Regions from separate parts of the Paenibacillus sp. J22P277 genome, predicted to be linked through region 2. Evidence: riboswitches for the same ligand, from Rfam matches in the RefSeq annotation. Region 2 holds a riboswitch; the other holds the start of a gene.
What was found. Region 2 has a riboswitch for cobalamin ahead of AC50YL_RS00515 (ABC transporter substrate-binding protein). Riboswitches for the same ligand answer to the same signal wherever they lie in the genome.
Positions count from the first base shown of each region.

Region 1: another riboswitch for cobalamin. It lies ahead of AC50YL_RS15240 (DUF4430 domain-containing protein); the one in region 2 lies ahead of AC50YL_RS00515 (ABC transporter substrate-binding protein).

Region 1 is NZ_JBXENS010000004.1:413,417-424,799, reverse strand. It holds gene AC50YL_RS15265 (3-oxoacyl-ACP reductase family protein) at 1-50, shown strand, start outside; gene yicI (alpha-xylosidase) at 243-2,567, opposite strand; gene AC50YL_RS15255 (AraC family transcriptional regulator) at 2,691-3,569, shown strand; gene AC50YL_RS15250 (PrsW family intramembrane metalloprotease) at 3,797-5,980, shown strand; gene AC50YL_RS15245 (hypothetical protein) at 5,980-6,309, shown strand; cobalamin riboswitch at 6,397-6,592, shown strand; gene AC50YL_RS15240 (DUF4430 domain-containing protein) at 6,854-8,071, shown strand; gene AC50YL_RS15235 (energy-coupling factor transporter transmembrane component T) at 8,068-8,961, shown strand; gene AC50YL_RS15230 (ABC transporter ATP-binding protein) at 8,934-10,724, shown strand; gene AC50YL_RS15225 (ECF transporter S component) at 10,706-11,383, shown strand, end outside.
Region 2 is NZ_JBXENS010000001.1:107,891-119,273, forward strand. It holds gene cobD (threonine-phosphate decarboxylase CobD) at 1-18, opposite strand, end outside; gene cobS (adenosylcobinamide-GDP ribazoletransferase) at 53-862, opposite strand; gene cbiB (adenosylcobinamide-phosphate synthase CbiB) at 844-1,824, opposite strand; gene cobU (bifunctional adenosylcobinamide kinase/adenosylcobinamide-phosphate guanylyltransferase) at 1,829-2,431, opposite strand; gene cobT (nicotinate-nucleotide--dimethylbenzimidazole phosphoribosyltransferase) at 2,561-3,616, opposite strand; gene AC50YL_RS00505 (ABC transporter ATP-binding protein) at 3,613-4,425, opposite strand; gene AC50YL_RS00510 (FecCD family ABC transporter permease) at 4,422-5,459, opposite strand; gene AC50YL_RS00515 (ABC transporter substrate-binding protein) at 5,461-6,573, opposite strand; cobalamin riboswitch at 6,785-7,013, opposite strand; gene AC50YL_RS00520 (heavy metal translocating P-type ATPase) at 7,274-9,484, opposite strand; gene AC50YL_RS00525 (rhodanese-like domain-containing protein) at 9,660-9,968, opposite strand; gene AC50YL_RS00530 (heavy metal-binding domain-containing protein) at 10,100-10,420, opposite strand; gene AC50YL_RS00535 (DUF4184 family protein) at 10,556-11,383, opposite strand, start outside.

The sequences.
Region 1 (11,383 bases), on a different contig from region 2:
CCTACATCACGGGCGCATCCATCGATGCCAACGGCGGATTCATGATCTGAGCCGCCATCCAATCTCATGAACCGCCGCCAGTCCGATCAGCTTTTTGATCGGACTGGCTTTTTTTATTATGAAGGCCGAGGAAAGGAGCGTCCGACTCACCGCGGACGTGCTATAAGACGGGATCATTCCGGCTTAAAAGCAAAATGCGCCGTTCGCGGCACGAAACCGCAAACGGCGCAAAACCCGTTGCCTTATAGCTGAACGATCACTCGCGCGGCGCCGGCGGCAGGCGTAATCCGCACGCCTTCCGCGCCGGCGTCGGCTTGGCCGCCTTGCACGGAAGCGACCGCGTTCACGCCGCGAAGGACCAGGCTCCAGCCTTCGGCCTTGCCGTCGACGTCGAGCGTGATCGTCGCGCCGCTGCGGACGGCCGTCGCGGTAAAGGCCGTTTCGCCGGTGACGGTCGGCACGGCGGCGGACGCGGACGCGCCGTCCTGAAGCGCGAACAGCTGCAGCGTCGTTCCGGCGGCATAATCGTAATCCGGGCGGCCGTCTTCGGCGCCGACCGCGATCAGCGAATTCTCGCGGACGAACAGCGGCAGGCCGAAGTAATCGAAGCCCTCCTTGCGCCAGCTACCGCCGTCAACCTGCTCGCCGGTCAAGTAATGCGTCCACGTGCCCTGCGGCAGGTAATAGACGGATTCTCCGTCGGCATTGAAGATCGGCGCGACGAGCAGGGATTCGCCGAGCATGTACTGGCGGTCGAGGTAATCGCTCGTCGGATCGTCGCCGAATTCCAGCACCATCGCGCGCATGACCGGCAAGCCGATCTTGGCAGACTGGACGGATTGGCCGAACAGGTACGGCATCAGGCGCAGCTTGAGCTTCGTGAAGCGGCGGAGCACGTCGACCGCTTCCTCGTCGAACAGCCAAGGCACCCGGTACGACGTGCTGCCGTGCAGTCGGCTGTGGCTGGACAGCAGGCCGAAGGCGACCCAGCGCTTGTACAGGTCCGGCGTCGCGCTCGCCTCGAAGCCGCCGATGTCGTGGCTCCAGAAGCCGAAGCCCGATAAGCCGAGCGACAGTCCGCCGCGCAGGCTTTCCGCCATCGATTCGTAGGTCGCCTCGCAATCGCCGCCCCAGTGCACGGGGAATTGCTGGCCGCCGGCCGTGGCCGAACGGGCGAACAGCGCGGCTTCGCCTTTGCCGCGTTTCTCTTCGAGCAGCTCGAAGACGACCTTGTTGTACAGCTGCGTGTAGTAATTATGCATCTGATGCGGATCGGAGCCGTCGAAGTAGACGACGTCCGTCGGGATGCGCTCGCCGAAGTCCGTCTTGAAGCTGTCGACGCCCATGTCCATCAGCGCGGCCAGCTTGCTTTTGTACCAGTCGCATGCCGCGGGGTTCGTGAAGTCGACGAGGCCCATGCCGTACTGCCACAGGTCCCACTGCCACACGCTGCCGTCGGGGCGCTTCACCAGGTAGCCGAGCGCGGCCGCTTCGTCGAACAGCGGGGAACGCTGCGCGATGTAGCTGTTGATCCAGACGCAGATGTGCAGGCCTTTCGCCTTCAAGCGCTCCAACATGCCGCGCGGATCCGGGAAGACGCGCTCGTCCCATTCGAAGTTGCACCATTCGTATTCCTTCATCCAGAAACAGTCGAAGTGGAATACCGCCAGCGGGATATCGCGCTCGGCCATGCCCTCGACGAAGCTCGTCACGGTCGCCTCGTCGTAACTCGTCGTGAACGACGTCGTCAGCCACAAGCCGAACGACCAGGCCGGCGGAAGCGCGGGCTTGCCGGTCAGCGACGTATAGTTGGCGAGCACGTCCTTCAGCGTATCGCCGCCGACCACGAAGTATTCCAACGACTCGCCGGCGACGCTGAACTGCGCCTTCGACACCTTCTCCGACGCGACCTCGTAGGAGACGAGCTCGGGGTGATTGACGAATACGCCGTAGCCGCGGTTGGTCACGTAGAACGGAACGTTCTTGTACGCCTGCTCGGAAGCCGTGCCGCCGTCCTGGTTCCAGATGTCGACGGACTGGCCGTTCTTCACGAACGGCGTGAACCGCTCGCCGAGGCCGTAAACGGTTTCGCCGATGGCCAGATCGAGCTGCTCGCGGAAATGATGGTTCCCGTCGGCGGCTTTTACATAGCCGGTGGAGCGCGAACCGCTGCGCGTCAGCTTACGGCCTTTATAGGTATAAGTAATGGAGATCGGGTGAGCCTTCGTGATCGTGACGGCCGCGTCGCCGCTCTTCAGCGTGACGGCCTGCGCCGTGTCCTCGATCTCGACGGGCACGCGGTCAGCCGTCAGCAGCGGGAACGAGGAAGGGCCGGGACGCTTCGTTCCCTTATGATGGTAGAACTTCGCGCGGATGATATCCTTCATCGGGGAGGAGAACTCCATCGTGATCAGAGGCGCGTTCAACGTGTTGCCGCGGGTCTCCAAATGCCGGTTCGTCGCATAAACGGTGATGCCGTCCGCGCCGACCGCCACGTCGTGCACCTCGTACGGCCAGATCACCTCGTAGCCTTCGCGGGTCATCCAGTAGCCATCGCTGAATTTCATCCATTTTCATCCTCTCGTCATAGCGTTGATATCTGATATAACTAACAGTATACTGATTGAAATGGTTAATATCTTGTATTATTATGCTGGTTATTAGCAGTATTCTGATTCGGAGGCGGTATTATGGACAGACGCCATTTGCGGGAAGAGCGGCGGCACGGCAGTCCCGAATTTCCGGTCGGCATCTACCGCATGGAGCGGGCGGCCGGCGATCCGATCCTGGACTCCCACTGGCACGAGGAAGCCGAATTTCTGGCGGTCGAAAGCGGGGAGGCGGTCTTCCAGATCGGCTTGTCCGCTTATCATGCGGAAGCGGGGGACGTATTGTTCATTCCGGGCGGGGAGCTGCACGGCGGCTACGCCCGGAACGGTTCGGCGTGCGCGTACGCGGCGATCGTGTTTCGGCTGGATTGGCTGACGAGCCCGGGAGATGGCGCGGACCGACGGTATTTCGAGCCGCTGCGAAGCGGCCGCTCGGCGCCGGAGCCGCATGCCACGGCGGCGAACGGCCTCGCTCCGGCCCTGTTCCGCCATCTCGGTCCGCTGCTGGAGCTGGAGCATTCGGACGATCCGGCGAAACCGCTGCGGCTGAAGGGCGGGCTGTATCAGCTGTTCGCCGAGTATGTCTCGCGCGACGCCTTCGTCCGGGGAGAGTCGAGGTCCGCGCTCGATGCGCATACGCAGGATCGGTTGAAAGCGGTGTTGACCTACATCGACGCGCATTATGCGCGCAAGCTGAGCATCAAGGAACTGGCGGCCGAGGCGGGCATGAGCGAGGGGCATTTCTCGCGGGTGTTCAAATCGTTCATGCGCAGAACGCCCGTCGAATACATCAATCTGCAGCGAATCCGGACCGCGGCCGCGCTGCTCGCCGAACGCAGGACGACGGTCGGCGAGGCGGCGCTCGAAGCCGGCTTCGACAACTTCAGTTATTTTTGCAAATTATTCCGTTCCGTATTCCAATGCACGCCGTCCGAGTATCGGAACCGGGCGGTCGAATGAAAGTTCTCGGCGGCGATGAGCTGCAAGTCCCCCATTAAGCCGTGCCCAAGGGCCAAGACCTCCTCCCGAACCGGGAGCGAGGTCTTATTTTTGTCTCCGGACTTTTCATCGCGCGCGCGAAAGGGTAAAAATTAACATTTGCTCATCCGGGCATGATTGCGGCGCAACGGCACATATCCTGATGTCGCGGCGAACAAAGATCGGGGAGGGAGTCCGACACGAATACCTTGTGGCAAATCCGCACCGGCATCCGGGACGCGCTGGAATCGGCATACCGCCTGTGCAAGGCCGCGCTGAAGCGTTATCCTTCGATCCGCCTGGCGTATACGGCATGCTCCTGGCTATCGCTCGCGGTGCTCGCGCTTAGCTTGATTTTCGTGGAACAGTCGCGCACGATGCTGGTTCAATATCTGTGGTCCTTCTACGTCGTGCTGCAGTTCTGGGTGCTGTGCCGCGGCAAAACGCTGCCATGGCGACAGGTCGCCCTCTGCGTCATGGCCGGCGCGCTGCTCGTGGTGCCGTTCACGGCGCTGACCGTCAACGCCGTCCATGCGCTGGCCGGGGGAAGGACGATGGACACGTGGTCGCAGGCCGTGCTGACGCCGATCGTGGAGGAAGCATGGAAGCTGCTTCCGCTCGGCGCGATGCTGCTTTTCTCCCGGCGGGCATCCGCGTTCAGCCTAAGCGATTTCGCCATGATCGGGGCGGCCTCCGGGGCAGGCTTCCAGCTGGCCGAGGAGCTGTCCCGACGGTGGACGAATACCGGCGCCATTGCCGACAGGTACGGCTACAGCTATACGATGCTTGGCGGGGAGACGATTCATTGGGATTTCTTCACCCTGTTCCCGGGACGCTTCGAGGAGAGCTTTTTTTCGTCGCTCATGACGGTCAGTCATCCGGTGCACACCGCCATGATCGCGCTCGGCTGCGGAATGGCCTATCGGCTGCGCAAGCGCTTGGGCAAGGCCGCGTACCTGTTCCCGCTGGCGCTGCTGCTATGGGCGATTCTCGACCATGCCGCCTACAACGGGCAGAGCCGGCTGCCGGATTGGGTGATGACCGTTCACGGCTGGACCGGCAGCGGATACGAGACGAAGCAGGTGTTTCTGCTGATGCTGGCCATTGCGGTGATCTGGGACTACGCGTCCCTGAACCTCATGCGGCGCAAGCTTCCCGCCCTGCCGGGCGAGTCCTTCTTCGACCCGTTCTCCGAGTTGTGGAGCATGGGCGAGGCGTTGTTCGGCGGCCGCAGCCGCGGGAGATTCGCTTATCTGCTCGCCTTCTACCGGGAACGGCGGGAACTGGCATTTATCCTGCTATATGGAAACGCGGAAGCGGCAGGCAGGGAAGAGCGCATCAGGGAACGGATGAAGAGGCACTACCGGGCCGCGGCCGGGCTCGCCGCCATTCTCCTCGCGATCGGCGCGTTCGCCGGGTTTCATGCGATTGCGCTTCATCCTGCCTCCGTTCCTTCGGGCGATGCGTGCTTCGCCTGCATGTTCGATTCGCTCCAGAATTGGTGGGACCGGCTGAGCGGATTCGAGCAAGGCGCGATCATCGTCGGGGCGCTGGCGCTTTCGCTGCTGTTCTTCGAGTTCTGGCCGGCGCTCGGCATCGCGCTCACCGTGCCCGGCATCGCCGGAAGCGGTCATGAGATCGCGGACGACATCCGCGATCCCAAGCGGCTGCTCACGCCCGAGAACGCGATCGCCGCGGCCTTCGCCATCCTGCTGAGCCGGCTGCCGATCGGGAAAGCCATGGAATGGATTGCGAAGAAAGGGCGCAAGCCGCTCGAGAGATTATTGAAAAAACTCGGCCGGAAGAAGCCTGAACTGCCCGATGCCGGCAAGCCGCCGAAGCGCGGGGAACCAAGCGGGCCTAAGCCGGACGGCGAAGAGCCAGGTCCGGGCAAGGGGAAGGACGGGAAAAAGGCGGATGACGATGACGACGCCGGAAGCGAAGCAAAGGACGATTCTTCGCCCGCGGCAGGGAAATCGTATCATGAGGTCGAAATTGTCGACCAGCAGGGCAATCCCGTCGGGGAATTCGACGAGATCGATGCGGAGAAGGGCATATTCTACGAGGACAAGACGGCCAGCGGGCTCGACAAAGTCAATCCGCGGACGGGGCTGCCGGCGCAAACGCCGCAGCAATTCGCCGACAAGCAGATTCTCGCGAAGACCCGCAACCGGATCAACAACATGGCGTCCAAAGCCGTTTCCACGCGGGCGACCGCCCATGGCTCGGCGGACATTCCGTCGCTCGAGCAGATCAAATCGATCAAGCGGTTCGTCTTCCGGCTGGACGGGGATACGCCCGAGCTGCGAAGCGCGGTGGAGAACAGCCTGAACCGACTGAGGGCCGAATTTCCGGACCATGCGTTCAACGTTCTATTTAGGGGGAAACCGTAATGTCGATCAGTGCATTCATGCCCGAACCGACGGGCGAGTACGAGAAGCTGTTCAACGTGCCGGTAGCGACCGAGGCGTTCTTCGGCGAATGCTGGGAGCCGGCCGCGGAGGCGCTGGGGCTGCGGTGGGTACCGCTATTCGCGTCGGGCATCGACGTGACGAAGGCGGATTTGCCCGATGTGCTGGAGGAGCTCGCGAAGCTGAGGCGGTGGGCCGCGCGCGGACTGGACGGCGATCGGCTGGCGCTGATGCTGGCGAGGCTCGACCGGCTCGCCGCTGAACTGCCCAAAGCGCTCGAGCGGGACGGGGCCGTCGTGTACATCGGTTGACGGAACGAACGGACAGGCGAATCTGCGACTCTCGCAGCGGAAATGATAGACAACCCTTCCGAAAGCCGTTATGATGAATGGAAATTGAATACATGGATCCGTAAAGGTGCAGGCTTGCCACGCAAGCTTGCTTAAAAGGGAAGCCCGGTTAAAATCCGGCGCGGTCCCGCCACTGTAATTGAGGAGCGACTCCACACGGCGCCACTGGTTCGGCATTGAACCGGGAAGGCTGGAGAAGCGATGAATCATGAGCCAGGAGACCTGCCTTTACGCGAATGTTTTCTGAATTCCTCGGGGGGTGGGAATTGGAAATGATCATACGACGCGCGCGACTTCGCTTCGAAGCCGATGCGCTTCTATTGCGTATGCGTGGATAACGCGATTGTTTAAGCCGCCCTTTTTCGGGCGGCTTATTTTTGTTGGCCGGCGATGCTCGCAGTTAGGCGGTAAAGCAGCGACGAAGCAAGCGAGAAATTAAATACGCCATGGGAAGCAAGGGCGACGGCGTTCGTCCTTGCTTGACATGTGGGGATGTGAATGGAACATGAGAATGACGTTTAAAAAGTGGCTTGCCGCATCGGGAATCGCCGCGGTACTCGTACTCGCCTATTTCTGGGGAGGAAGCGGACAAGGCGGCACGCTTAAGCCGGCCGGCAGTTCCTCCGGCATCTCGGCCGTTCGCGGGCCGGTCTCGGATTCGTCCGAATCGGCAAGCGGAGCGAACGCGGTGGACGATCCGGCCGGAGGAAACGGGCTGGACGATGAGGACGGGCAGGCCGCGGCCGGCGCGGTCGCGGCGGAGGCCGCCGCCACGACTGCGCATGCTGTCGGTGATCCAGGCAGCGATGCGGCTGCGATTCCCGGGAGCGCAACCGACGGCGATGCCGCGGCTAAGCCGGGAAGCAAGCCGGACGGCAAGACGGCTCTTAGGCCGGGAAGCCAAGCCGACGGCGGTACGACCGCCAATCCGGGCGGTCAGGCAGCCGCAAATTCCGGTGGTGACGCGGCCGCCAAGCCCGGCAAAGCGGGTACGGTTGAGCAGCCTGCCTCATCGCAAGCGCATGCGGGCTCCCCGTCCGGCGGAAGCAGCGCTTCCGCGGCGAATCAACAACCGCCCGCATCGAAGCCGCAGCAGTCCGCCGCCAAGCCGGACGGGAGCGACGTCGCAGCAGGGAAACCTTCCAAGCCTGCCGGGGGAACTGCCTCGGGCGGCAAGGCGGAGACGGGCGGACAGCCGGATGCCGCCGAAGGGAAGAAGGATCAATACCAGACCGATCCGGTTCCGGCGGGCAAACCCAAGCCCGTCGAATGGCAGGACGCCGAGGTCGACAAGAAGAAGGTGCTCACGGCCACGTTATCCGTCTCCTGCAAGACGATCCTGGACAATCTCGATCAGCTCGACGAGGACAAGCTGGAGGTGCTGCCCAAGGACGGGGTCGTCTACCGATCGCAGAAGGTTTCGTTCTACGAGGGGGAATCCGTCTTCGACGTGCTGCTTCGGGAGATGAAGAAAAACAAAATCCAGATGGAATTCGAGATGACGCCGCTGTACAACAGCAACTATATCGAAGGCATCCATAATCTCTACGAATTCGACTGCGGCGAACTGAGCGGTTGGATGTACAAAGTGAACGGCTGGTTCCCGAATTACGGAAGCAGCCGCTATAAGCTCAAGGACGGCGATGTCGTCGACTGGGTGTACACCTGCGATTTGGGCCGCGACGTCGGCGGTGCCCAGACGGCTTCCGGAGTAGATAAATGAGGCGGACGGCTTTTTCCTCGTATCATCCGATCGTGAATTTCGTTTATTTCGCCGCGGTGCTGATCTTCGCGATGCTGTTCATGCATCCGGCCTTCCAGGCGGTCGCGCTGGTCTCCGCCATCGTCAATTCGATTCTGCTGAACGGCAGGCGGGCGGTCAGGTTCAACCTGCGCTTCATGCTGCCGCTGTTCGTGCTCATGGCCGTCGTCAATCCGGCCTTCAGCCACGCCGGCGTGACGATCCTGTTCTATCTGCGGGACGGCAACCCGGTCACGCTGGAATCCATTCTGTACGGCATCGCGGCCTCCTGCACGTACGTGACGGTCATCGTCTGGTTCTCCTGCTACAACGCGGTGATGACGTCGGATAAATTCATCTATTTGTTCGGCAAAATCATGCCCGCGCTGTCGTTGATTCTCTCGATGGTGCTGCGCTTCGTCCCGCGCTACAGGCAGCAGGCCAAAGCGATCTCCGATGCGCAGAAATGCGTCGGAAGGGACGTTACGCAGGGCAATCCGCTGCGGCGCGCGGGGAACGGGATCCGGATCCTGTCCGTCATGACGACCTGGGCCCTGGAGAACGCGATCGAGACGGCCGACGCCATGAAGTCCAGAGGCTACGGGCTGCCGAACCGCACCAGCTTCTCGATCTACCGGTTCGACGGCCGCGACCGTAACGCGTTCGCAATGATGGCCGGCCTGATCGCCGTCGTGCTGCTCGGCGCGGCATTCGGGGAGAACGGCGTCCGGTACTTCCCGTCCGTTCATGTCAAGCACGCGTCGCCGTTCGGCGTCGCGGTGTACGCGGCTTACTTCATGCTGTGCATGCTGCCGGCCGCCATTCAGACCGTGGAGGAACTCAAATGGAAATCTATCGCATCAAAGAACTGAGCTTCGCATTTCCTCTGCAGGACAAGCATGCGCTCTCCGGCATCGATCTCGCGATCGGCGCGGGCGAGTTCGTCGCGGTCTGCGGCAAATCCGGCTGCGGCAAAAGCACCTTGCTGCGGCATCTCAAGCCGATTCTTGCCCCGCACGGCAGGCTTAGCGGGACGATTCGATACAAGGGGAGACCCGCGGCGGAGACGGATCGGCGGACGCAGGCGGCGGACATCGGCTTCGTGCTCCAAAATCCCGACAACGGCATCGTGACGGACAAAGTCTGGCATGAGCTCGCCTTCGGTCCGGAGAGCCTGGGCTTAGGCCAGCAGACGATCCGGCTTCGGGTAGCGGAGATGGCGAGCTTCTTCGGCATCCAGAATTGGTTTCACAAGCCGGTGAACGAGCTGTCCGGCGGGCAGAAGCAGCTGTTGAACCTCGCTTCGGTCATGGCGATGCATCCGTCCGTGCTCATTCTCGACGAGCCCACCTCGCAGCTCGATCCCATCGCGGCCGTGGATTTTCTGGAGACCGTCAGCAAAATCAACCGCGAGCTCGGCACGACCGTCATCCTGACGGAGCACCGGCTCGAGGAGGTGCTCCCGCTCGCCGACCGGCTGATCGTGCTGGACGAAGGCGCGGTCATCGCCGACGATTCGCCGCGCAGGGCGGGGGCTTGGCTGCAAGGGTTGGGCCATCCGATGTTCGCCTCCATGCCTTCGCCCATGCGAATATACGCAGGCGCGGAAGCGGGAGCCGATCCCGGCGCGCCGAGTCCGTTGACGGTCAAGGAAGGCCGGCAATGGCTGGATCGCCGCCTGAACGCCATGCCCGGCAACCTGTCCGGTTCGGCGCCAGCGGCCGATGTATCGCAGTCCGGTGCGCATCCAACGAATCCTATTATTAATGAAGCGACCGCAAGAGAGGCGCGGAAGTCCGCATGGCGGATGCTGCTGGACAAGCCCTTCGCGGCATCCTCCGCCGCCGCTCCCGCGGTTTCGTTCAAGGATGTCTGGTTCAAGTACGACAAGAACGGCCCCGACGCGATCAAGGATTTGTCCTTCGAGGTGAAGAAGGGCGAGTTCTACTGTCTGGTCGGCGGCAACGGAACGGGAAAATCGACCACGCTGTCGCTCATGAGCGGCCTGCTTCGGCCTTACCGGGGCAACGTTCGGATCGACGGCCGAAATCCGGCCGCGCTCGGCGCAAGCGAGTTGTTCGCGAATCTGCTGGCCGTCCTGCCGCAGAATCCGCAGACATTGTTCGTCAAGAAGACGGTGGAGCTCGATCTCCATGAAATTTTCGACGGCGCGAGGCTGACGAAGGAGCAGAAGCGGGAGAAGGTCGAAGCCGTCGTCCGGTTCGCCGAGCTCGAGCCGCTGCTTGCCATGCATCCGTACGACTTGAGCGGAGGCGAGCAGCAGAGGGCGGCGCTGGCCAAGGTGCTGCTGCTGGAGCCGTCCATCCTGCTGCTCGACGAGCCGACGAAAGGACTCGACGGCTTCTTCAAGGAGAAGCTCGGGACGTTTCTGCGGAAGCTGAACGCCGGCGGCGTCACGATCGTCATGGTCTCGCACGATATCGAGTTTTGCGCCCGGTACGGGGAGACGTGCGCGATGTTTTTCGACGGCAGCGTCATCGCCTCGAAGGCGGCGAAGCCGTTCTTCGCGGGCAATGGTTTCTATACGACGGCCGCCAATCGGATGGCGCGGCACCGCTGGCAGGACGCCGTTACGGTAGAGGATGTGATCGCGCGATGCAACGGCAGCAGCTGACCGACCGGCGCTTGACCCGGCGCACGCTCCTTGCGGCGGCGCTCATCCTGATCGTCATACCGGCGACGATGCTGCTCGGCATCTTCGTCCTGAACGACCGCAAATACCTGTTCGTCAGCCTGCTGATCGTGCTGTACACGATGATTCCGTTCGCTTTGGTCTTCGAGCGGCGTAAGCCGCAGGCACGCGAGCTGATCGTCATCGCCGTGCTGGCCGCCATCGCCGTGGCCGGCAGGGCCGCTTTCTTCATGCTGCCCGAATTCAAGCCCGTCGTCGCGATCGTCATTATCGCCGGCGTCTGCTTCGGCGGGGAAGCGGGCTTCCTCGTCGGCGCGGCTTCGGGGTTCGTCTCGAACTTTTTTTTCGGGCAGGGGCCATGGACGCCTTGGCAGATGTTCTGCTTCGGCATCATCGGTTTTATCGCGGGCGTGCTGTACAAAAAAGGCTGGCTGAAGCGCTCGCGGCTGTCCCTCTGCGTCTATGGCGGCTTGTCGGCGCTCGTCGTCTATGGCGGCATCATCAACATCGGATCGGTCATGATGTTCAATCCGGTTCTGACGAAGGAAGCGCTGCTCGCCTCCTACGCCTCCGGCTTCTGGTTCGATTCGGTGCACGCGGTCGCCACGGTCCTGTTCCTGTTCTTCCTCTCGCGCCCGATG
Region 2 (11,383 bases):
GCCGTAGCGTTCCAACATCGTACCACTCCTCGCGTTCTTTCAGTTTTCAACACTAGTTCACTTGCAAAATAATAACGAACAGTAATACCGCCTCGAGGATCTCCGTCATCGCGCCGTACGTATCGCCCGTCAATCCCCCCAGCTTGCGGGTCAGCCAAGCGGCGAGCGCGGCTCCTGCCGCGACGGCAAGTCCGGCCGGCAGCGCGATTGCCGCCAGCCAGCCGATTGGACCGGACGGTATCGTCAACAGGCACGCGACCGACATCGCCGCCTGGACGATTGCCGCGGCGACCGCATGGCGCGGATTGACGTCCTTGAACAGCGCAGCCATGCCTTCATCGGCCCGCGCGAACGGCCAGCATGCCATGGCGGCGACGACCCACAAGCGGCTTAAGCCGCAGCCCAGCGCCAACAGAGGCGCTTCGTCCAGCCAATTTTTCCCGCCGTCCAACCACGCCGCGAGCAGCGAGAATTTGAACAGCAGCAGCATGATCGCGGCGAGCACGCCCATGGCGCCGACGCGGCTGTCCTTCATGATCTCGAGCATCCGCTCGCGGGACCGATGGCTCAGCACGCCGTCGGCCGTATCCATCAGCCCGTCCAAGTGCAGCCCGCCGCTCAGCAGCAGCCAGAATCCCAGCAGCAGCACCGCCGCGGGCATGGACGGTATATGTCCGTCCAACAAGGCTCCGGCGGCGGCAACCAGACCGCCGATAACGACCCCTACGACCGGGTAATAGACCGTGCTCCGGGCCAGCAGCTCCGGCGTGAACGGAATCGACGCCGGCACCGGAATGCGCGTCAACAGTTGAAACGCGGCGCCGGCCGCCTGCAGCTCGCGTCTCAGGAAATCCATCGCCATGCGGCGATCACCCCCGCAAAACAAAATAAGCTCACGATATACAGCAACCTGACGGTCCGCACGATATCCCGAGCCTCGATCGGCCGAAGCGGCCAGCCCATCCGGGCGCGTTCGCTGACCGTACCGAAATACACGTTCCGTCCGCCGAGCTCGATGCCGAGAGCGCCCGCGGCGGCGGATTCCGGAATGCCGCTGTTCGGGCTCGGGTGAAGGCGCGCGAACAGACGGACGGCCCGAAGCGCCCTGCCGGCCGACAAACCCGGCGTGATCCAGGCCGCCGCTGCCAGCAGCCAGCCGCTCATTCTGGCCGGTATGTAATTCAGCACGTCGTCGAACCGAGCGGATGCCCAGCCGAACCGCGCATAACGATCGTTCTTATAGCCGACCATGGAATCCAGCGTATTGGCAGCGCGGTAGAGCATCGCAAGCGGAGCGGCCCCGAGCACCGCGAACAGCAGCGGCGAGAGAAAAGCATCCACGGTATTTTCCGCGACCGTTTCGATCGCCGCGCGGGCCGTTTCCTGCTCGCCCATCGCCGTCGTATCGCGGCTGACGATATAGCCGACGTATTTGCGGGCTTCGCTCAAGTCGCCCGAGGCAAGCGGCCGGAAGACGAGCATCGCCGCGTCCTTGAGCCCTTTGACCGCCATCGTCGTCGACATCAGCCATGCCGACGCGGCATAACCGAGCCAAGGATGGATCCATGCGGCGAGCCAGCATATTCCCGCGGTTACGGCCGCCGAGACGAGAACCGTCGCGGCCGTCAACAGCACGCCGCGCCTTTTCAATGCGCTTGGCGTCAAATGCACCCCTTCAGGGCGCAACAGCCGCTCCAGCCTCGCGATCATTCGTCCGATCAGGATGACGGGATGCGAGATCCATCTGGGATCGCCGACGGCCCAGTCGATCGCGATCGCGGCAGCCGCGAGCAACAGCGTTTCGTGCAGGGAATAGAACAACATCCCGTCACTCCCCTTCCAGGCGAAACGCGTGCTTCTTCAGATCGATCGGGATGCCGGCGACGACGAGATAGGCTTCGTCGCAGATCGCGGCGAGCTTGCGGTTCAAGCGGCCCGCTTCATCGCGAAATCGCCTTCCGAGCGGGTAGGCGGGCACGATTCCGCTGCCGACTTCGTTCGTGACGAGCAGCAGCGGCCCGGTATAGGCGGCGACGGCGGCGCTCAGCTTCTCCACTTCCGCGTGCAGCTCCCCGTACGTTCCCGTATCCTGATCTCCGTCGCCCCGCGTACCTTCATCCAGCCGCAGGAGCCGGTTCGTCAGCCATAACGTCAAGCAGTCGACGAGCACCGCGGGCCGTTCGCCGCCGTCGCCCTGCTCGCGTTCGAGCTCGCCCAGCAGCTCCGCCAGGACGAGCGGCTCCTCGATCGTCCGCCAGCGATAACCGGATCGCTCGCGCGTCGACCGATGCCTCGCCGTCCGCTCCTTCATCTCGTCGTCCCAGCTCTGGGCGGTCGCGATATAGATGCCATGACCGGACAGCTTCATCGCATACGCTTCGGCGAAGCCGCTCTTGCCGCTTCTCGCCCCGCCCGTTATGAATATCGCCATTTCGCTCGCCCCGTTTCCAATGTCGTTCCTTATTGCGCTCTCAGGCCGGGCCCGTAATCCGAACAGCAGATGCGCATTCCCCATTCATAACAGCCGCTCGCATCGCGATTGTCTTCGCGCGGAACGAGCTTACTCTCTCGACACACCGGCGCTTTCGAACGTCGCCATCTCCCGCATCACGCCGAGAGCCGCATCCACGAAATGAAATGCCAGCACGGCGCCCGTTCCTTCTCCGAGACGCATCTCCAGATGGATCATCGGCGCGAGGCCGATGCGCCGCAGCAGTCCGGCATGCCCCTGCTCGTGCGAAAGATGGGAGCCGAGCATGAACGCGGCCGCTTTCGGCGCAATGGCGGTCGCGACGAGCGCGGCCGCGGAAGAGATAAAGCCGTCGACGACGACCAGGCAGCGGTTCGCCGCCGCGCCTAGAATGACGCCGACGAGCCCGGCGATTTCTAGCCCGCCGACCTTCGCCAGCGCGCCGATGGGGTCGGAAGCGTCGGGGCGGTTCAGGGCGATCGCGCGCTTAACGACTTCGACCTTATGCTGGCGGCGCGCCTCGTCGATTCCCGTGCCGAGACCGACCGCCTCGTCCGCCGGCAAGCCGCCGAACACGGCGCAGAGCGCCGCGCTCGGCGTCGTATTGCCGATGCCCATATCGCCCGTCGCGAACATCCGATAGCCGTCGGCCGCTAATCTCGCGACGAGGTCGAACCCGCCCTGAATGGCGGCGACCGCATCCGCGCGCGACATCGCGGCTTCGCGCGTCATGTTCGCCGTCCCTTTGCGCGTCTTGCAGACAATAAGTCCTTCGTGCGCCAAATCCGCATTCACGCCCATATCGACGCAATAGACGTCCGCGCCGGCGCCGCGTGCCAGCACGTTCACCGCAGCTCCGCCCGCCAGGAAATTCAACACCATTTGCGGCGTTACCTCCGCCGGGAACGCGCTGACGCCCTCTTCGCAAACGCCATGATCGCCGGCCATGACGATAACGGCGCGCTTCGAGAAATCCGCGGCGAGCTCTCCGGTTATGCCCGCGGCCTGCACGGCGATGCTTTCCAACCGGCCCAGGCTCCCCGGCGGTTTCGTCAAGCTGTTCAAGCGTTGTTCCGCGGTTGCCATGCCCGCGGCGTCCAGCTCGCCGATCTGATCCATGGATGCCAACAATCGTTCTTCGCTCATTTATTCGCTTCCTCTCTCTTCTCTTCGGCAGGCGGAACTTCCGGCAGCAGCAGCAGCTGCGGCACGCCGGTTGCGGGATGCGGCAGCACGACGGTCCGCGCGCCGAAGACCCGTTCGATCAGGTCTGGCCGGACCACTTCGGACGGCGGCCCGAACGCTTCGATGCCGCCGCCGTGCAGCACGAGCAATTCGTCGCAATAATGCGCCGCCAGATTAAGATCGTGAAGGACGGCCACCACCGTCAGCTGCCGCTCCGCCTGCCAGCGCTTGACGGTATCCAGCAGCTGCACCTGGTAACCGATATCCAGATAAGTCGTCGGCTCGTCGAGCAGCAGCAGTTCCGGCTCCTGCGCCATCACCTTCGCGAGCGCGACGCGCTGGCGTTCGCCGCCGCTCAGGCCGTCGACCCGGCGATCCTGCAGCTCGGCAAGCCCCATATCCCGAAGCGCCCGCTCCACGACCTGCCCGCCTTCGGGGGCTTCCTCGCCGAGCCAGTTCTGATACGGGAATCTCCCCATCGTCACTGCCTCGCGCACCGTGAAGCTGACGGACGGCAGTCCGCCCTGCTGAAGCACGGCGATTCGTTTGGCCAGCTCCTTGCGCTTGTAAGCCAGAGCCGGCTTGCCTTCCAACAGCGCCTGTCCCGCGGTGGGGCGGTCCATGCCGGAGAGCAGGCGCAGCAGCGTCGACTTGCCCGCGCCGTTCGGACCGATAATGCCGTACATGGCGCCTTTGCGCATCGAGAAGTTCAGGTCGTTCAATATCGAATGGCCGGCAATCGTCATCGCGAGTCCCTTCGCTTCGATCATGACGCACCTCCTTGCAGCACCTTGCGCCGATAGAGCAAATACGCGAAGAATGGCGCGCCGATCAACGCCGTCACGATGCCGAGCGAGATTTCCTTCGGACTGAGTGCCGTCCGCGCGAGCGTATCCGCCCAGACGAGGTAGAAGCCGCCCCCGATCGCGGACAACGGCACGATAATCCGGTAATCGGGTCCCACGATCAGCCGGATCAGATGCGGCACGACCAGCCCGACGAAGCCGACGACGCCCGCGATGGAGACCGCGACCGCGGTAAGCAGCGTGGAGACGAGCAGGACGATCAGCTTGGTGCGCTCGACGTTGACGCCCAGATGCGCGGCATGCCGCTCGCCGAAGACGAATAGATTCAGATGCTGCGAATACCGGATCAGGACCGGCAGTCCCACGATCAAGAAAGGCGCGATGAGCTTCGCGTGCTCCCAGCTTCTTGCGCTGAGGCTGCCCATGAGCCAAAACATCGCTTCGTTCACGACGTTCTGCGACAGCGTCACCAGGAACGACACGAGCGCGCCGAGGAAAGCCTGCACGATGACGCCCGACAAGATCAGCGTCTCGACGTTCATGGCTCCTCTGGCCCGGGATAACGCGAACACGATCAGCAGCGTAACCATGCCCGTGGCGAAGGCGACCAAGGGGACGGTCCATAGGCCGAGCGCCGATTGCAGCCCGAACACGATCATGAAGGCGGCGCCTACGGAGCAGCCCGAAGCGACGCCGAGCGTGAACGGATCGGCGAGCGGATTGCGCAGCACGCCTTGGAAGCCCGCTCCGGCCAAAGCCAGGCAAGCGCCGACCAGCACGCCAAGCACGACGCGCGATAAACGAAGCTGCGTCACGATGGCGATATCCGCGGCATCCCACTTCGTGCCGGCATCCGGCATCCATGGCAGCTGATGCAGCAGAATGCCCCACACATCCTTCAGCGCCAAGCCGGCCGAGCCGATCGACAGGCTGACGACCATAGATGCGAGTAAGAGGAGCATCGCTGCTCCTCCATACGCGTATAATTTCGTCCGCATCTTATTGGAACAGATCCGGATGCAGCTTCTTCGCGACTTCCAGCAGACCGTCGGCCAAGCGGGGACCGACCCGCGTCAGCGGGTCCTGATCGACTTCGAATACCTGCTTATTCTTGATCGCCTTGATCGCATTCCAGCCCGGACGCGATTCGATCGCCGCGAGGATCGGGTTTTTCTCGCCTTCCTTCACCGTCATGGACGCATATATGATCTCGTCGGGGTTCGCCTTCACGACGGCCTCCGGATCGATCTCGTACCAATTGGGCTCCGTGGCGATGTTCGTCCCGCCGGCCAGCGTGATGAGCTCGTCCAGAAACTCGCCCTTGCCGACTGTCCAGCCCGGCGAGAATTCCAGGTATACGTTCGGCTTCGGCGCATCCTTGACCGTATCCGCCACCTGCGTGCGCACCTGTTCCATATGCTCGGCGACCGCCGCCGCTTCCTTCGCTTTATCGAGCACCGCGCCGATCTGCTTCACCTTCTCGATAACCGCGTCGTAGGTCTTGGGATCCGACGCATAGACCGGCAGCTTCAGCGCGCGCAGCTTATCGACGACGGCCGAGCTCATGCTGTACGAAGCGAGGATCAAGTCCGGCTTGAGCGAGACGATCTTCTCGATATCCGCGTTCATGTCGCCGATCTTCGGCTTATCCGCCGCTTCCTTCGGGTAATTCGAGTAGTTATCCACGGCCGCGACTGCATCGCCCGCTCCGAGCGCGTAGACGATTTCCGTCTCGCTCGGCACGAGCGTCACGATCCGCTGCGGCGCGGCTGCGAACGTCAGCTCGGAACCCGTGACGTCCTTGACCGTAAGCGGATATGTCGTGGCTTGGGGGCCAGCCGCAGCGACTTCGTTGCCGGCAGCCGTTTCGTTATCGGCTGCTGCTTCATTGCCGGCGGCCGCATTATCGGCCGCCGCTCCGTTGCCTGCCGCAATGTTGCCCGCAGCCGCATTCGACGCATTGCCCGCCGCGGCATTGTTCGTCGTTCCGCCGTCGTTCGCTTTGTGCGCGCCGCAGGCCGTCGTCAGCAGCAGCAGAGCCGCCGCCAGCAGGACGAAAGCGATATTCCTAATAGCAGATGATTTCCGTTTCCATTCTCGTTTCATGTTCATCGTTCTCTCTCCCGTTCCGATAATCTGATGCAACTCACTTCTTCGCTTTCACTGGTTCCCGCAACAAAAAAAGCATCTCCGACTACAGTGTCAGAAATGCTCATGTCCCAATGAACGACGGCAATAAACGCTCCGTGTACGGAAGCGGCGGAATTCGAGTTCGTATCCGGCTCATTGCCATTTTCTAACACCCTCCTAAATCCTCGTAGGCAGCGTTATCCCGTTACAGGCAGGTCTCCTGACTCGGAGCAGCGGGCATCGCCGTCTTCCCGGACGGTCGAACGTCCAGTGACTTTCATCGATGCCTTGCCCGGGCTCGTCATGCAGCCGGGGCGCTCCTTACAGTGGCGGGTCCGTGCCGGCTTCTCACCGGTCTTCCCTATTAAGCCGCACGCTCGCTGGCAGCGCGATCGTGCAGCACCTGTAACTCCATCTATGCGATTGTATCTGAGCTACTATACCATTCCTCCGCAAGCGTTGTCTAGACGATCCTCTGCCAAAAACGAGGTCTTTTGGCCGGGTTGTGCCGCATATCCTATACCCTTCCCCTAATTCCGAGCATAGCACTATACATTATTGGGAGGCGTTCGAATGTCCCGCCGGAAAGAGCTTCACGCCGCCAGATGCCGCACGGCGCTGTTCGCCGCCGCGGCCGTGCTTGCCGTTGCCCGCATGCAGGCAGGCGGCGAGCTGCGACCGCCTATGCTGCCAGGCGCCGATCCAGCTTGCGCTTCATCTGGCCGTTCAAGCGAAGCGCGTTCCCCACGACCGATACGGAGCTGAGCGCCATCGCCGTTCCCGCCATCCAAGGCTCGATGCCGCCTACCGCCGCGAACGGGATCACGACCGCATTGTAGAGAAAGGCGAAGCCCAGGTTCTGTCGGATGTTGCGAACGGTCAACCGGCTGATCTGCAGCGCCTCCGAGATCCCCGTCAGCCGCGATCTAAGCAAGGTCATGTCTCCCGCGTCGAGTGCCGCTTCCGTGCCGCCTCCCATGGCGATGCCCACGTCCGCCGCGGCGAGCGCCGGCGCATCGTTCCACCCGTCCCCGGCCATCGCCACGACCAGCCCGTCTCCTTGCAGCCTGCGGATCAACGCGGCCTTCTGGTCCGGCAGCATGGAGGCATGCACGTCCCGGATCCCCGTCAGCCCCGCGGCCTTCTTGGCTGCGGACGGATGATCGCCGGTCGCGAGCAGCACGCGGATGCCCTCTCGCTTCAAGCCCTCCACCGCTTCCTTGGACGTGCGCTTCACGGAATCGGCCAGCGCGAAAGCCCCTGCGCAGACGCCGTCGACGAAAGCGTAGACGACGGTCTCGCCAGCTTCCTCCTTCCGTCCGGCAAATCCTTGCAGCGAGCGGTGAATTACCCAGGACCGCTCCGCGGCGAAGCCCGCGTTCCCCACCGCGACCGTTTTGCCCTCGACGAGCGCCTCGATCCCTTTGCCCGGGTAAGCGGCATGCGATGCCGAAGACGGAACGACCAGCCCCGCACGCCGGGCCGACTCCCGGATCGCTTCCGCGAACGGATGCTGCGACCGCTCCTCCGCCGCCGCCGCAAGCCGCAGCAGCGCGTTCGGCGCGCCGTTCAGCGCGGATACGCCCGTCACGGCCGGCTTGCCTTCCGTCAGCGTGCCGGTCTTGTCCAGCACGATCAAGTTCAGCTGCGCCAGCCGTTCAAGCGCGCTCGCTTCCTTCAGCACGATGCCCCTTCTGGCGAGCTTGCCCGTCGCCAATACGAGCGATATCGGCGCGGCCAGCCCGAGCGCGCACGGGCATGCCGCGAGCAGCACGGCCAGCGCATGAATCGAAGCCGTTTTCCAGTCGCCCGGATTGAGCCACACCAGCCACAGCGCCAGCGTGGCGAGCGACAGCGCCATCATGACGGGGACGAATACGGCCGCCATGCGGTCCACCTTGCGCCCGATCGACGACTTCGTCGCCTGCGCCTGCCTCGTGATCGCCGCGATGCGGCTCAGTAAGGTCCCGCGTCCCGTGGCAAGCACCTGCATGCGCAGCGGATGGCCGATGACGGTCGTGCCGGCAAAGACGCGGTCCCCCGCGAGCCGTTTGACCATGCCGCTCTCCCCCGTTAGAAACGATTCATCGAGCGTCGCTTCGCCATCCGCGACGATGCCGTCCGCGGGCAAATGCCCGTTCGCTTCAACGATGAGCTGATCCCCGACGCGCAGCCGGTCGAGCGGAATCCGTTCGGTTTTGCCGCCGCGCACGACGATCGCTTCCTTCGCCTGCAGCGACGCGTAGCCGTCGCCTTCTTTCATGACCCGCTCCGAGGCGGCGGCCTCCAGCAGCTTGCCGCCCAGCACGGCGGTGATGACGACGGCCGACGTCTCGAAATACAAGGCGCCGCCCGTCATCATCGATATATAGCTGTAGACATACGCCGCCGTCGTGCCGATCGCGACCAGCACGTCCATGTTGGCCGTTCGCTCCCGCAGCGCATAGTACGCGCCGAAGTAAAACGGCATGCCGATAAAAAACTGCACGACCGACGCGAGCAGCAGCTGCAGGATCGGCTCTTCGATGAAAGCAGGCACCGGAATGCCGCGCAAGAGGTCATAGTGATGAACCATCGTCCATAATAAAGGCAGCGTCAGCAGCGAACCCGCGATGACGCGAAGCTTCAGCGCGTCGATCTCCGAGCCGCCGTCCTCGTCGCGCCCGTGCGGAAAAGCCTGAAAGCCGATTTGCCCGATCCGTTCGATGATGCCGGCCGGCGAAACGGCCCCCGAAGCATACGTAATAAAAGCGGACTTCGCCGCATAATGCACCGACACGCCGGACACGCCGGCCAGCTTGCCGACCGCCCGTTCGATCCGGGTCGCGCAAGCCGTGCAGCTCATGCCGTGGATGCGCAAATCCAGCACTTCTTCCTCGTCCAGCGGCTGCATGGCCCGCCCTCCTTCGATTCGTCGTTCGCGATGCATGGAATTCGCGTGTCAATCTCCTGCCGTGCAGACAAACCCAAGCTGTCCTACTCTCCACTATATGGCAGGAACGCATGGCGCATGATACAAAATAAAAAGCACTTCCGCATCGAAATGCGAAAGTGCCTCTTCACGCCGGTTAGTTGCCTGTTTCGACTTCGCCCGGCCAGCTGAGCATGCCGCCGAGGACGTTGACGACCTCGTAGCCCTGCGCGGATAAATAATCGCAGGCTTTGCCGCTCCGGTTCCCGCTTCTGCACACCATGTACAGCGGCTCTTCCATGCCGTTCAGTTCGCCTACCCGTTCGACGAAGACGGACAACGGAATGCTGACCGCCTCTTTAATATGGCCGGATTCCCATTCGTCCGGTTCCCTGACATCGATAACGCTCAGCTTCTCGCCTTCCCGAAGCCGGGTTTCCAGTTCGCTGGCCGTGATTTCTCCCATTGCTGCATGCACTCCTTCAAGCTTCATGTTGCCCTGCTATATAGGCATTTTACCGTTAAGCTCATCGTCCTGTCCAGCTTCATGGACATGAAGACGGCATCCGCGATTGTCGCGGATGCCGTCTTCGTCGTTTATTCGGGCCTAATGCGGACCGCCGTGCCGCTTACCGCGACCATCAGCATGCCTTCGCGGACGACCTCGTAATCGATGTCGATGCCGACGATCGCGTTCGCGCCCAGCCGCGAAGCCTGGCTGGACATTTCGCCGAACGCGACGTCGCGCGCTTCCTTCAGCTTCGTCTCGTACGCGCCCGAACGTCCGCCAACGATGTCGGTGATCGAAGCGAACAAGTCGCGCATGATATTCGCGCCCATGATCGCTTCTCCCGTCACGACGCCCAGGTACTGCTCGATCGGATGCCCCTCAATCGTAGGTGTTGTCGAATAAATCATCGTAATCCCTCCCACTCGGTATATTGCGTCATACGGCTGCTCTTTCCAAAAGGTTTCATCTTTGCGCTTCATAAAGGATATACCCGTTTCAGGCGTTGCTAGAATGACCCGCCGACGATTTTTTTATGCAATACGCTATAAGGTTTTCGTCCGTTCGCGCTTGCCGACCCGCGCGCTCGCGCGCCGCCGATCGTTCGCGGTCAGCCAGCAGCTCAGCAGCAGCATGGCGGACCAGCACCAAATATAGGCGTTCCATACCGATTGAAAATCCCCTTTGAACGCCCGGAACGCATGCGCCGAAGAATGATGCAGCTGATAGGGCGCGAGCAGGTATTCGCTGGTTCGAAACAGGACAAGCGCGAACAGCAGCAACGCGACGGCGGTGGTGCCCCCGGGGATTTTGCGGTTCTTGACGGCCCGGTATAACAAGGAAGCCACGAATACGCCGAACAACGCCGAGGACAAAGGCGCCACGATCAGCGGGCTGACCCAATTGTAGCGATCCACCGAGAACGTCATCTTGGCGGCGAACAAGCCGAATCCGAAAACAACGGCCGTCGCCCACAGCAGCAGCATCGTGCCCGGTCTAGAAATCTTCGGCGGACGCAAGCTTTTCGCATGCGCGTACCAGCTTCGATAACGGATTAACAGCAGCAGCGCCGGGATAAACAAGCCGATCAGCGACAACAGGTACTGCAGCTGCTGATAGGCCGGGCGACCGCCGATATGTTCGCGCAAAACAGGGAACCATCTTACGAATTCGCCGGTCCCGTGCGACCACGAATCCATGAAGAGATGCGTCAAATACCCGATATACAACGACGCGAGAAATACGATCCAGGCCCGAACGGAATTCAGCTTCCATTCCTCCGACGACAGGCTTTTCGCGAACTGGTCCACATGGCCGGCCGACGGGAGAAACTTCGGAATCGCCGGCTTCACGACCTTATGGAATGCGAGCGC